2 regions of the Flavobacterium arsenatis genome follow, and region 2 is predicted to be linked to the other one. Evidence: riboswitches for the same ligand, from Rfam matches in the RefSeq annotation. Region 2 holds a riboswitch; the other holds the start of a gene.
The links. Region 2 has a riboswitch for S-adenosylmethionine ahead of J2X31_RS05460 (trans-sulfuration enzyme family protein). Riboswitches for the same ligand answer to the same signal wherever they lie in the genome.
Positions count from the first base shown of each region.

Region 1: it holds a riboswitch for S-adenosylmethionine, as region 2 does, so the genes downstream of both, J2X31_RS01680 (homocysteine S-methyltransferase family protein) here and J2X31_RS05460 (trans-sulfuration enzyme family protein) in region 2, are expected to answer to the same signal.

Region 1 covers NZ_JAVDVI010000001.1:390,340-397,822, reverse strand. Annotated here, with positions in the region: gene J2X31_RS01695 (TonB-dependent receptor) at 1-855, shown strand, start outside; gene metK (methionine adenosyltransferase) at 1,086-2,336, opposite strand; gene J2X31_RS01685 (hypothetical protein) at 3,186-3,644, shown strand; SAM riboswitch class I at 3,741-3,849, shown strand; gene J2X31_RS01680 (homocysteine S-methyltransferase family protein) at 4,139-5,125, shown strand; gene metH (methionine synthase) at 5,231-7,483, shown strand, end outside.
Region 2 covers NZ_JAVDVI010000004.1:26,776-34,258, forward strand. Annotated here, with positions in the region: gene J2X31_RS05440 (carbonic anhydrase) at 1-228, shown strand, start outside; gene J2X31_RS05445 (NAD(P)H-dependent flavin oxidoreductase) at 338-1,276, opposite strand; gene J2X31_RS05450 (DUF4184 family protein) at 1,446-2,180, opposite strand; gene J2X31_RS05455 (S8 family serine peptidase) at 2,183-3,805, opposite strand; SAM riboswitch class I at 4,034-4,145, shown strand; gene J2X31_RS05460 (trans-sulfuration enzyme family protein) at 4,293-5,471, shown strand; gene J2X31_RS05465 (homoserine dehydrogenase) at 5,812-7,008, shown strand; gene kdsB (3-deoxy-manno-octulosonate cytidylyltransferase) at 7,137-7,483, opposite strand, start outside.

The sequences.
Region 1 (7,483 bases), on a different contig from region 2:
TTTTATGCCTTGTATCAGATAAAAAAATCAGAATCGTTGACCTATAATTTCTCTTTCACTAATAGTTTTACAGACATCAATCAGTTGGTTCAAGGGAATATTCTGCAAGGTTATAGTAGTTTGTTCAATGGTGATCCGTCCCTTCAAAATGCAACTGCCCAACAGCATTCTTTGCGTTATTTCAAATATAATATGTTTAACTTTGAGAACATCAGTGCTTCTGTAAACTACAACAGGACTATGGATCCGATAAAAACAGATGCAACTTTCAATGGTGTCAATCAAATCGCAACACCATTTAATTCTGGTTTTGCCGACGAAAGCATTTCTGGGTTTGGACTTTATGGGCGTTCTTTTCTACGCAATTACAAAGCTTCTTTAAGCACAAGATTGGCCTGGTCTAAATTCAATAATAAACAAAATGGGAATGAAATTGTGTCGGAAAGCTTCACTCAAAGCTATACCCTTTCGGCTTCTACCAATTATAAAAAGCTACCCAATTTAGAGTTAGGATACTCGTTGACGGTCAATGATTATACAGGTGGAGCTTTTTACAACGAAAAACCTTTTGCGAAGTTGGATTATTATTTCCTAGATAGTTTTTCTTTCGTCACAGAATATGAATACAATCATTATTACAATGACGATAGGACTTCAGATAATAAATTCGATTTCCTTTCTGCAAGCTTGATTTACCAGAAAAAGGACAGCAAATGGGAATATAAAGTTTCAGGAACGAATCTCTTGAATACGACTTCAATCAACGATGATAGTTTCTCGCAATTGTTTACCAGAACGTCTCAATATAGAGTACAGCCGAGGTATATTATTTTCAGTTTGAAATATAATTTGTAATAAGAAGCTATTCCAGCTTTTCATTACAAGTCTTCAACAAAAATGCCATTTTTCTAAACAACAAAAAGAGCTTCCGTTGGTCGCTTTTTTGTTGCAAGAAAAATTGGCATTTTTTGTTTTCAGAGCTTTCCATTGCAATCTGGGCTAAAAAAAACCTGACTAATTAAAGTCAGGTTTTTCTTTGCATCCCGAAGCTTAGGAATTCGAGTATTTCTTTGTGAACTTGGCGGTTAGATTCCGAAAGCACTTTTCACTTGATCAATAAAATCTAATTTCTCCCAAGTAAACAATTCCACTTCAACTGTTTTTGTAAGTCCACCTGGAGCAGAAAAAGTTTTAGTAACCGTTTCTGGAGTTCTTCCCATGTGTCCATAAGCAGCCGTTTCGCTGTATATTGGATTTCTCAATTTCAAACGTTGTTCTATAAAATAAGGTCTCATATCAAAAATAGCTTCCACTTTTTTGCTGATTTCTCCATCGGTTAAATTTACCTTTGAAGTTCCATAAGTCACAACGTTGATCGAAGTTGGTTTTGCAACACCAATTGCATACGAAACCTGAACCAAAACCTCGTCACACAATCCTGCAGCAACTAAATTTTTAGCGATGTGACGTGTAGCATAAGCAGCACTTCTGTCAACCTTACTTGGATCTTTTCCAGAAAAAGCACCACCACCGTGAGCTCCTTTTCCACCGTAAGTATCAACGATGATTTTTCTTCCTGTCAAACCTGTATCTCCGTGTGGTCCACCGATTACAAATTTCCCAGTAGGGTTGATGTGATAGGTAATTTGGTCGTTGAATAAATGAGCATATTGAGGGTATTTTGCCTTCACTCTAGGAATCAAGATAGAAACCAAATCCGATTTTATTTTAGCCAACATTGTTGCTTCTTCGTCAAAATCATCGTGTTGGGTAGAAATTACAATAGCGTCAATTCTTTGCGGTTTATTATCGTCAGAATATTCTAAAGTTACTTGAGATTTTGCATCAGGACGTAGATAGGTTATTTCAGAATTTTCTCTTCTCAAATTAGCTAATTCCTTCAATAAAGCGTGCGATAAATCTAAAGCCAAAGGCATATAGTTTTCCGTTTCATTCGTTGCATAACCAAACATCATTCCTTGATCTCCAGCACCTTGCTCTTCTTTACTTGCACGATCGACACCTTGATTAATATCGGCAGATTGCTCGTGAATAGCAGAAAGAATTCCACAAGAATTAGCTTCAAACATATATTCGCTTTTTGTGTAGCCAATTTTTCGAATTACTTCTCTTGCAATATGTTGAACGTCAAGATAAGTGTTCGATTTTACTTCACCAGCAAGAATTACTTGTCCGGTTGTAACCAAAGTTTCACAAGCCACTTTCGATTCGGCATCAAAAGCCAAAAAATTATCAATTAATGCATCTGAGATTTGATCTGCAATTTTATCAGGATGTCCTTCGCTAACAGATTCTGACGTAAATAAATAAGCCATAAAATAAATTTAAATTAAGCAGAAGAAAAATAATTGCAAGGAAAAACTAAAGGAGAGTGGTTCTGCTTTAGCATTTTTTTTATTCCAGAGATTTTAGCTGGAATAAGAGGTTGCAATCAGTTCAAATTTTTCCTCTTGATTTCGTTTGCAAATGTATGAAACCATTTTGAATTGCAAATTAATCTTAACCTTTTTTTGAAAACTTGTGATTTTACAAGCTAGTTTTCAAAAATCTAAATACGTAGTATTTAAATAGATGTACCAAACCTTTAAATGTTAAAGTTTTAATTTACGTTTGGTCAATTCAAAAATAGTTCAGAAGTTTGCTTCATCAAAAAATAAAAAAAAATGAATTTAACTATTTGCATTTGTCGTCATATGATGTGGAAAATTTCCGCAGAGGACAGTATTGCATAATTTTAAATTTTTTAAAATATACCAATCAAACCTCTGCAAATCGCAGGGGTTTTTTTATTACCAATTTCAAGAATAAAAAATAATTAATAGTAATAAGAAATAAAAAAATGAATTCAATCACCCATACAATGTTCCGTTGTTGTTCAATTTGGATGCACCGCATTCATCATCATTGCTATTGCCAAAAGTGAAAGATCTGATCTTTGTTATAGTTCAACTATAAGCCCTTTTGGTAAGCCATCCAAAAGGGCTTTTTTTATAACCGTAATCAAAGCTATTCAAAAATAAAAGTTGTTTTTTGTTTGTTTGTTAGAAACTGTCTTTGGCTTTTGACATTGGTCAGAGGCAGTTTTTTTAAACAAAACCCAAAACCCAAAACCCAAAACCCAATACCCAAAAACCAAAACCCAAAACCTTTAAACCCATTCCTCTATGTCAGCTATCAAAATAAACCTCATACTCTTCGGAATAGGAAAAGTAGGAAGTGCCTTAATCAATCAAGTTATCGAGCAACAAAAAACGTTACTCGAAGAAAAAAACATCGAACTCGTTTTTGCCATCATCACCAATTCAACCCTTGCTTTTTTCGAAAGAGAAGACCAAAAAAACAGATGGGATGCCGATTTCACAAAATCACCGGCACCTTTCAGCATCCAGAACATAATCGATTATGCAAAGCAAGAAGAACTCGAAAATCTCATCGCCATCGATGCAACTGCAAGTCCCGAAATCATAAAGTCATACAATTTGCTTCTCGAAAACAATTTCGACATTCTTTCCGTTAACAGCAACATTCCCAGTCCGGAACCCGAAGCTACTCCAGAGAATTTGCTCAATCTCATACTTCAAATCGCAGAAAATTATTCCGCACAGAAACGCCAAATCGCCTAAAACTTGAACCTACAACGTTGTAGGTTTATTTTTTTTTAAACCAGTTGCAAATCACAAATCTATTGCATTACTTTGCACTGTTCATAAACATATTGATTGTTATCACGAAAGGCGGAGGGATTAGACCCAGTGAAGCCTTAGCAACCCTACTCTCGTAGAAGGTGCTACATTCTATCTCGTTATCCATAACGAGAACAGATAACTCGGAGAAATTCTCTCAACCTTTCCTTGATAACATAAATAGTATAAATCCTAATTGTCATTTCGACTTTTAGGAGAAATCTGAAGCAAATCGCTTGCGAATTGGAGCAATCCATATTCCTGCTGGATGCAATATCTTTTGTTCTGAACCCCAGAACAAAAGGATATTTGCAACCATCAGGGCTATTTAGGAAACCATTTTTGCAAAATAATCTTTTTTCACAAAAAAGACAAAATTATCAGATTAGATAAGTATAAACTTAGAGCCTTAGTGCCTTTGTGGCAAAAAAACTATGTCAAAAATAAACCAAGCAATAAAAGAAAGAATCCTTGTCCTCGATGGAGCAATGGGAACAATGTTGCAACGCTACAATTTCTCCGAAGAAGATTTCCGAGGCGAACGTTTCAAGGATTTTCCACATCCCTTAAAAGGAAACAACGATTTACTTTCCATCACACAACCCGAAGCCGTAAAAGAAGTACACCGAAAATACTTCCAAGCCGGAGCCGATATTGTAGAAACCAATACATTTTCCGGAACCACAATCGGAATGGCCGATTATCATCTCGAAGATTTGGTTTATGAACTCAACTACGAATCCGCCAAAATAGCCCGCCAAGTCGCCGATGAATTCACCGACAAGCCCCGTTTCGTTGCAGGTTCAATCGGACCAACGAACAGGACCGCTTCAATGTCGCCAGATGTAAACGATCCAGGATATCGTGCCGTAACTTTTGATGATTTGCGAATAGCCTACAAACAGCAAGTAGAAGCATTGATTGATGGCGGAAGCGATGTCTTATTGGTAGAAACCATCTTTGACACCTTAAATGCAAAAGCCGCACTTTTCGCCATAGAAGAAGTTAAGGAAGAACGAAACCTTGATATTCCAGTCATGGTTTCAGGAACAATCACCGATGCTTCAGGCCGAACGCTTTCAGGTCAAACTGTAGAAGCTTTCTTGATTTCCATCCAACATATAGATTTATTAAGTATTGGTTTCAATTGTGCTCTTGGAGCCGATCAATTAAAGCCTTATTTGAAAAGATTGGCACACAATACACAACTCAATATTTCGGCACATCCAAATGCAGGATTGCCAAACGCTTTCGGTCAATACGATCAAACACCAGAAGAAATGCAAGCATTAATCAAGGAATATTTGCAGGATAATCTAATCAATATAATAGGAGGCTGTTGCGGAACAACCCCAGAGCATATAAAGTTAATTGCTGAAGTTGCTTCTCAATTCAAGCCAAGAAAGTTTGAACTTGCATAGAAGTTTTCCTGCAAGGTTTTCAAAACCTTGTAGGTATTTAGAATAATCGTATAAATCAATAAACCTACAAGGTTTTGAAAACCTTGCAGGATTAGAAAAATATAAATGTCAAGAACAAACAAAATAAATTTACAACTTTCAGGTCTCGAACCGCTTTTCATTACCGAAGAATCTATTTTCGTGAATGTAGGCGAACGTACCAATGTAACAGGTTCGCGTAAATTTCTCCGATTAATAAAAGAAGAAAAATACAACGAAGCACTTTCCGTTGCAAGAGAACAAGTAGAAGGTGGGGCACAAATCATCGACGTCAATATGGACGAAGGGATGTTGGATGGCGTTTATGCCATGACCAAATTCCTAAACCTGATTGCAGCCGAACCCGATATTGCTCGAGTTCCCGTAATGATTGACAGTTCCAAATGGGAAATCATCGAAGCCGGACTGAAAGTCGTGCAAGGTAAAGCCGTTGTAAATTCCATTTCCCTTAAAGAAGGAAAAGAAACCTTCATCCATCATGCCAAATTAATCAAACGATACGGTGCCGCGGTTATCGTAATGGCTTTTGACGAAGACGGTCAAGCCGATACCTACGAAAGACGAATCGAAATCTGCAAAAGGAGTTATGATATACTCGTAAACGAAGTTCATTTTCCGGCTCAAGATATTATTTTTGATCCGAATATCTTTCCTGTTGCAACTGGAATGGACGAACATAAATTAAACGCACTTGATTTTTTCAGGGCCACAAAATGGATACGAGAAAATCTTCCGTATGCCAATATTTCGGGTGGAGTGAGTAATGTTTCGTTTTCGTTTCGTGGTAACGATACCGTTCGTGAAGCGATGCATTCGGCTTTCCTTTATCACGCTATTTTAAACGGAATGACAATGGGAATTGTAAATCCGGAAATGCTTGAGATTTACGACGAAATTGACAAGACATTATTGGAGCATGTTGAAGATGTTCTTTTAAATAGGAGGGATGATGCAACCGAACGACTTTTGGATTTAGCCGAAACCTTCAAAGGCGATTATAAAGTAAACGAAAAAGCAATTGCAGAATGGCGGAATGGTTCGGTTCAGGACCGATTGACGCATTCATTGGTAAAAGGAATCGACGAGTTTATAGAAATCGACGTTGAAGAAGCCCGAGTTAATTCCGCGAAAGCGATAGAAGTGATCGAGGTCAATCTCATGGCAGGGATGAATGTTGTGGGAGATTTATTCGGAAGTGGAAAAATGTTTTTGCCTCAAGTTGTGAAATCGGCTCGGGTTATGAAAAAAGCAGTTGCCTATCTTTTACCATTCATAGAAGCCCAAAAAGATGGAAAATCATCATCGGCTGGAAAAGTCCTGATGGCAACCGTAAAAGGCGACGTTCACGATATCGGAAAAAATATTGTAGCCGTAGTTTTAGGTTGTAATAATTTTGAAATTATCGATTTAGGAGTTATGGTTCCGCCCGAAAAAATCATTCAGGCCGCTGTTGAACATAATGTTGATATTATCGGGTTGAGCGGATTGATCACGCCTTCGCTTGACGAAATGGTGTATCTGGCTAAGGAATTGGATAAATTAAACATCAAAATCCCAATCATGATTGGTGGAGCAACGACTTCACGAGCTCATACTGCCGTGAAAATTGCTCCAGAATACAAGGAAACTGTAGTTCACGTAAACGATGCCTCGCGTGCCGTAACGGTTGCAAGCAATTTGTTGCAAGCCGAAACCAAGGAAGGCTATGTGAAAGCCATCCGTGAGGAATACGACAAGTTGCGTGACGGCTATTTGAACAGAAGCCGTGATAAAAATTTCCATTCGATAGAAGAAGCCCGAAAGAATAAATTAAAGTTGGATTGGGATAATTTTACGCCAGTGAAACCGAATTTCATTGGAACTAAAACCGTTGAAGTGGAGCTTTCTGAACTGGTAAATTTCATCGATTGGACACCGTTTTTCCAATCGTGGGAATTGTACGGAAAGTATCCAGCCATCCTAACCGATGAAGTTGTGGGCGAACAAGCAACGAGTTTATTTGCAGATGCTCAAGAAATGTTAACGCAAATGATTTCCGAAAAATGGCTTACTGCTAAAGGGATTCTAGGAATTTTTCCAGCTAATACTATCAATGATGATGATATATTCATCTGTACAGACGTTGCATGCAAAATTGATACAGACGTTGCATGCAACGTCTCTACGGTTTTTCTAACCCTCCGCCAACAATCCCAAAAAACAGCCGGTGCTCCAAACATCGCATTAGCCGATTTTATCGCTCCAAAAGATTCCGGAAAACAAGATTACATAGGATGTTTTTGTGTAACAACAGGTTTTGGTGTCGATGAAAAAGCTTCG
Region 2 (7,483 bases):
ATTGAAGATGAAAATCAACGCTACAATCGTTTGGTAGAATTGAATGTTCAAGAACAATGCATCAACTTGATAAAAACTGCTGCTGTGCAAAAAGCCTATAAAGAAAGAGGTTTGAAAGTGCATGGTTGGGTTTTCGATATCCATTCTGGGAAACTCATCGACCTAAAAATTGATTTCGACCATGTGTTGAAAGACATTATGGAGATTTATAATTTGGGGCATGATTAAAAATTTTAACCGCAAAGAACACAAAGGAAAAAACGCAAAGTTCACAAAGTTATTTCTTGAATAATGCTTTGCGAACTTTGCGTAAAACTTTATGCCTTTGCGGTTAAATTTAAAATGTAACTATCGTTTTCTTCGCCTCTTCAAATTCCGAAATCATATCATCGACAATAGCTGCAACCGATTTTATTTCGTGAATCAAGCCCGAAACCTGCCCTATTTCCAGTTCGCCTTCCACCAAATCGCCTTCAAACATTCCTCGTTTTGCACGAGCTCTTCCTAATAATGTCTTCAAATCTTCAACCGAAGGTCCTTTTGCATACAAATTCTGAACATCCTGATAGAATTTATTTTTGATTAATCGAACAGGAGCCAATTCTTTCAAAGTAACTTGTGTTCCACCTTCTTCCAAATCCACAATGGTCTGCTTAAAATTTTCGTGAGCCGAACTTTCAAACGAAGCTGCAAAACGGCTACCAACTTGAACGCCATCGGCACCTAGAATCATTGTGGCTAACATCGCTTTTCCAGTTGCAATTCCACCTGCCGCAATCAACGGGATTTGTATTTTTTCACGAACCATCGGAATCAATGTCAAGGTTGTACTTTCTTCCCTGCCGTTATGTCCACCGGCTTCAAAACCTTCGGCTACGACCGCATCAACACCCGCTTCTTGGGCTTTCAAGGCAAATTTTGAACTACTTACAACGTGAACGACCGTAATTCCTTTTTCCTTCAAGAAAGCTGTCCACGTTTTGGGATTTCCAGCCGAAGTAAAAACGATTTTCACGCCTTCTTCCACGATAATATTCATGATTTCTTCGATATTCGGATACAGCATCGGAACGTTAACACCAAACGGTTTATCGGTTGCTTTTTTGCATTTCTGGATGTGTTCCCTCAAAACATCAGGATACATCGAACCCGCACCAATCAAGCCCAGACCGCCTGAATTACTAACGGCACTTGCCAATTTATAACCGCTGTTCCAAATCATTCCCCCTTGAATAATTGGGTATTTTATATTGAATAATTCTGTGATTTTGTTCATTTCTAAATATTGAAAATTGATATTCTAATTGATTTTTTATTTGGAGCGAATCGCTTGGGCCTTATCTTCAATCCATTTTCCCGCCTTCCTTCCATCTCATCCCAAAAGACGAGATTCCCTCCAGTCGGGGCTAAAAGGGATCGTCTTTTGTGTTTTTAAACTTTCAAACTTACAAAATTTCGTTCTTTTTTTTCGGCAAAAATAATGGGCAAAAAATTAATGACAACAATAACGATGCTATATAAGTTACTAATAAGTTTCCAAATTTATGATCCTCTACAATCCAAACCTTAAAAATTGTAACTAACGATGAGCTTATAAAGATAAAGAACCAATAATTAATGTTTATTTTTTGATGTTGAATCTCCTGTGTTGGCATTTTTATTATAACCACAAAAATTAAAATCGCACCCAAGAATGTACTTGCATGTTGTGCTATCTTTAAAATAGGCATTTCTAAATTTAAAAAAAGGACACTGTCTTGAAGAATAGGAAACTTGTTCACAAAATAGCCATCATAATGAGTGAAACTGTCCCAAAGAAGATGAGAAAAAGCTCCAATGAGGATTGAGATACAAATAATCAACCAATTTTTAATGAAATATGCATTCCAATCAAATGCTTTGAAAATAGAAAATCTTGATTTTAAAAATAAAGGTAAATTATCAATAAAACTCTTCTTCACAAAATTATGAAATGCGAACGACGCCAAGATTCCAAGAGGTAAGTCAAACCAAAAAACACCTTCTAAAGTGTGGCTATAATTGCTCTGTAGTTTCATTCTTAAAAAGTACTCAAAATCAGGAATCATACTTCCAACCACAAGTCCGGTTAAAGAGAAAAATCGTTTAGGCAAAAGAGCCAAAGGCAAAACAATTGCCGGATGAGAAAATGTAAACGGCATCTTTATTTCTTTATTAATTTCCCTTTCTGTGAAACATCCCCAGAAACTATTTCATAAAAATAAATTCCAGAAGCAAGATCTTCCAAAGATAAATGAGATAGATTAGCGTTCATTTTTTCCAATAAAACCCTTTGTCCTAAACTATTGTAAATACTGATTTCTCCAGTTTTAAAGCCTTTTGAAAAACTCAAATTCAATACATTTTCAACAGGATTTGGATACACAATAAATTTATTTTCAACAAATGAATTCGCTCCTAAAGCATTCTGAATAATCAAATCAAAATCGGGAATTCCATACCCAAATTGAGCATTCGGAGTAGCATATAAATTTGCAGATTCTTTTATCAACTGTATGATTTCTGCATTGGTTTTATCAGGCAAAGCTTGCCATAAACAAGCCACCAATCCTGCAGTAATGGGACCTGAAAACGAAGTCCCATCGGATGTTACAATCTCTCCAATGGCATTCGAAACAACAGCATTTTTACCTTGTGCCATCACATCCGGTTTGACCCTTCCGTCAAAAGAAGGCCCGATGGAACTGAAAGTCGCATAGCTTTCATCAGGCATAACGGCTCCAACGGCTAAAGTATGTTCTGCATCAGCTGGAACTGCAATATGAGGATTCTCGGTAGTTCCTGAATTTCCACCCGAAGTAACACAAATCATCCCACGGGAAAAGGCAACTTCTGAACCTCTTGAAATAAACGAAGTTGTGCCATTTATATCTTCATAAGTATAGCTGTAATCAGGATTATCATAGCCAAAATAACCCAACGAAGTATTGATGATATCCACACCCAAACTATCCGCCATTTCAGCCGCTTCAACCCAAAAAGATTCTTCAACTGGATTTTCTCCATTGATATCTTCCGTTACAAAAAGACAATAATGAGCATCAGGAGCCGTTCCAACAAGTTGATTTTCTACAAAACCTCCCATTGTGGAAAGTACCATCGTTCCGTGAGATCCACCACCATAAAAATTGGTGCTTGAATTTACAAAATCATAACCTCCTAAAATCAGATTATTCTCCTGCATTCTTTGAAATGGACTCGTCACATCAACACCCACAAAACCAGTATCCATAACTGCAATTATCTTTCCAGTTCCTGTAAAGTCCTGTTCGTGAAGCAGATGTCCGTTGAGCATTTCAATCTGAATGTTTGAATTTCCGTAACCAAAAGTCACTAAAGCTTCGAGGTTTTTATTAACATTACTTGCTCGTTGCTGATTGGCATTTCGCTCTAAATTTCCATTATTGAGGCTTTTATTTGCAAAATCCACATGATCTACGAATTCTAAATTTTCAAGGTTTTGTATGTCCAAAATTGTTCCGCGAATGTGCAAGGCATTCAGCCATTTTGATTTCGCCATTACGGTAATTCCAACTGAATTTGTAATTTGTTCGATGTATGAAATGGCAATTGGTACATCTTTTTCATCCAATGGAATATTTTGCAAATTCCTCCTATCCAAAGCTCTTTGCGAGAGCATTTCCAATGGATTTTCAAGGTAAAAAGCTGTATCTGGCTTATCGTTAAAATATACCCAGGCATCTTCAATTTGGGCAAATGAAAAAGCAGTGATTTGAAGAAAAAAAAGTAGTAAATATTTTTTCATAGGATTTTTTGAACGACTCAATAAGTTTCAAATTTACGAATTGTTATTGATATTTTTAGGATGTTTTAATAACAGTATCAACCTCGAAATAAAAAATTAATTGTAAATAAACCAATCAAATACATATTTAAAACACTTAAATTCAATGATTTAAAAAATAATTCAAAATTTATTTGGATTTATAAATTTTTATGCTCTAAATTTGCACTCAAGTTCTTTAAAAAATTATTCTTATCCAGAAAGACCGAGGGAATTGACCCGATGACGTCTTAGCAACCTGATCACTTTTGTGTTTAAGGTGCTACCTTCAACCCTTGCCAATGGCGGGGAAAGATAAGCTTAGAAATTGTTTATAATACCTCAAAATATTATATGCTCTTCTGACTTATCGGAAGAGCATTTTTTGTTTATGCTCCTCTGATATCTGGTTTTGAATGTTTTTTTTAATCAACAAAAAAAATATTTACAAACATTAAAAATTTTAAAGATGCAAGAGCAAACACAAATCCTAAACTACATTCCAGTAGACGAATTAACCGGTTCAATCTCGGTGCCGATTTACCAAACTTCAACTTTCGTACAAGAAGAACCTGGCGTTCACAAAGGTTTCGATTACGCAAGAAGCAACAATCCGACGAGAAAGGTCTTGGAAGATTTGGCTGCCAAATTAGAAAACGGAACAAATGGTTATGCCTTTTCAAGCGGTTTGGCTGCCATCGATGCAGTTGTGAAATTGTTGAAAACTGGAGACGAAATTATTGCAGTTGATGACATTTATGGTGGAGCTTTCCGCTTATTCACGCACATTTATGAGAAATTCGGAATCAGTATTAAATATGTTGACGCGACAGATGCCCAAAATGTTGCCAATGCCATTTCAGACAAGACGGCTTTGATTTGGATTGAATCGCCAACCAACCCAACCTTGAAGATTGCCGATTTGAGAGCGATTGGAAAAATTGCAAAAGAACACAATGTTTTATTTTGTGTTGACAATACTTTTGCTTCGCCAATTGCCCAAAAACCAATTGAATATGGAGCGGATTTAATTGTTCACAGTGCTACAAAATACATTTCTGGACATAGCGATTTGATTGCCGGCTTGGTTATTACCGCTACGGAAGAATTGGGTGCTAAAATCAAATTTATACAAAATGCTTCGGGTGCCATACTTGGGCCATTCGACAGCTGGTTGGTGATCCGAGGAATTGAAACTTTGAGTTTGAGAATCAAGCAACATGCTGAAAATGCACAGAAAGTGGCTGAATTCTTGACAACTGAAAAACTAATCAAAAACGTTTTTTATCCTGGTTTGAAAACACATCAGAACCACGAAATTGCAAAAAGCCAACAGAAATATTTTGGTGGTGTTGTCACTTTCGATTTGGTGATTGATGATAAGGAATTGGCTTCGAGAATTGTTTCGGGAACAAAATTATTCAAACTCGCAGAAAGTTTGGGTGGCGTGAAAAGCTTGTGTTGTTTGCCTTGCGAAATGACGCATAAATCGATTCCGGTTGAAAAAAGATACCAGTCTGGTGTTACCGATAGCTTGATCCGTCTTTCTGTTGGTTTGGAAGATGCTGATGATTTGATTGCCGATTTGAAACAGGCGATTGAAAATGCGGTTAAAGTGAATGTAGAAACTGCTTCGTCGTTGAACTAAACGAATTTCCTGCAAGGTTTTCAAAACCTTGTAGGTATAATCTAAAAAAGCTTTGCGAAAAAAAGACCTACAAGGTTTTGAAAACCTTGCAGGAGAACAGCAACAGTTTGTCAAAAAGTTTAAAAAATACCTAAAGATTTCATCTAGCCCCGATTGTAGCTACTATCCTTTTTGTTCCGGGGTTCGGAACAAAAAGATAGTAGTGGAAAGCGGGAAAATGGATTGAGAAGATGCCTTGGGTTTTGCTCCAAAAAAAATATAACACGAATTGCACAAATTAGCACAAATTTTTGTTCGTGAAAATTAGTGTGATTCGTGTTGAATAAAAAAATAAAAGAAAATGTCAAGAAAAAAATTAAATATAGGTTTGTTCGGGTTTGGATGTGTAGGTTTTGGATTGTATGAGGTGTTGCAAAAAACGCCTGGTTTGAAGGCCAACATTAAGAATATTTGTGTCAAGGATAAGGATAAGAAGCGTGAAATTGGCGCTGAAAATTTTACGTTCAACAAGGAAGATATTTTTAATGATCCCGAAATAAATGTGATTGTGGAGCTGATTGATGATGCTGAAGCGGCTTATGAAATTGTGACGCGTGCTTTGAAAAGCGGAAAAGCGGTGGTTTCGGCCAACAAGAAAATGATTGCGGAACATTTTGAGGAATTGCTTGAATTGCAACGTGAATATCAGGTTCCGTTGTTGTATGAAGCGGCTTGTTGTGCCAGTATTCCCATCATCAGAAATCTTGAGGAATATTATGACAATGACCTTTTGGAATCGATTCAGGGGATTGTGAATGGGTCGACAAATTATATTTTGACGAAGACATTTAAGGATAATTTGTCGTATGAAGAGGCATTGAAAGAGGCTCAGGATAAAGGTTTTGCCGAAAGTAATCCGATTTTGGACACAGGTGGTTTTGATGCGAAATATAAATTGCTGATTTTGTTGGCACATTCTTTCGGATACATTGCAAAACCTGATGATTTACTGAATATTGGCATCAACTCAATTGGTGGTTTGGAGTTAAAATATGCCCGTGAAAAAGGATTGAAAATTAAATTGGTGGCACAGGCTTTCAAGAATGCAGATGGGACAATTTCGGCATTCGTAATTCCGAAATTTATTGATTCAGAAGACCGATTGTTTAATGTGGATGATGTTTTTAATGGTGTGATTACGAAGACGAGTTTTGCCGACGAACAGTTTTTTGTAGGCAAAGGTGCCGGAGCTCATCCTACTGCTTCTGCGGTTTTGAGTGATATTTCGGCTTTGAGTTATGATTATCAATATGAATATAAAAAAATTGCACAACAAGAGAATTTGAGTTTGTCGGATGATGTGAACTTGAAGGTGTTTTTGCGTCATCAAGTGGAAGATGCTATCACTTTGAAGAAACATTTTTTAAATATTGATGAGTCGTATTTGAACCACGAATCGGGTTACATTACCGGGACAATTTCTTTGGAGAATTTGAGAAGCATTCACTTTGATGAAAGCTTTGAAAAATCTTTTGTATTGTTGGAAGTACAAAATTGATATTTCAAAGCTATCTTTTTACCAGCTTTGCGTCTTAGCGACTTTGCGAGTAACTATTTCTCGCAAAGTCGCTAAGACGCAAAGTTTTATATTTTTAGAAAGGTTTACTTTAATATCTCAATCAACTTTTATAACATCTTCCTAGCCTTTTCTAAATCTTCAGGAGTATCAATTCCGATGCTGACATGAGTGGTTTCCACCATTTTAATTCTTTTTCCGAATTCTAGGTAGCGTAATTGTTCCAGTTTTTCTGAAGCTTCCAGAGATTTCATCGGAAGGCTGTAGAAATCCATAATAGCTTGTTTGCGGAAGGCGTAAATTCCTATGTGTTGGAAATAGCGAACACCCACATTTTTTTCTCTTGGATAAGGAATCACAGAGCGGGAAAAATATAAGGCGAAATCATTCTGATCTACTACAACCTTTACATTGTTGGGATTATTGATGTCGTCTTCGTTGGTGATTTCGCGCATCA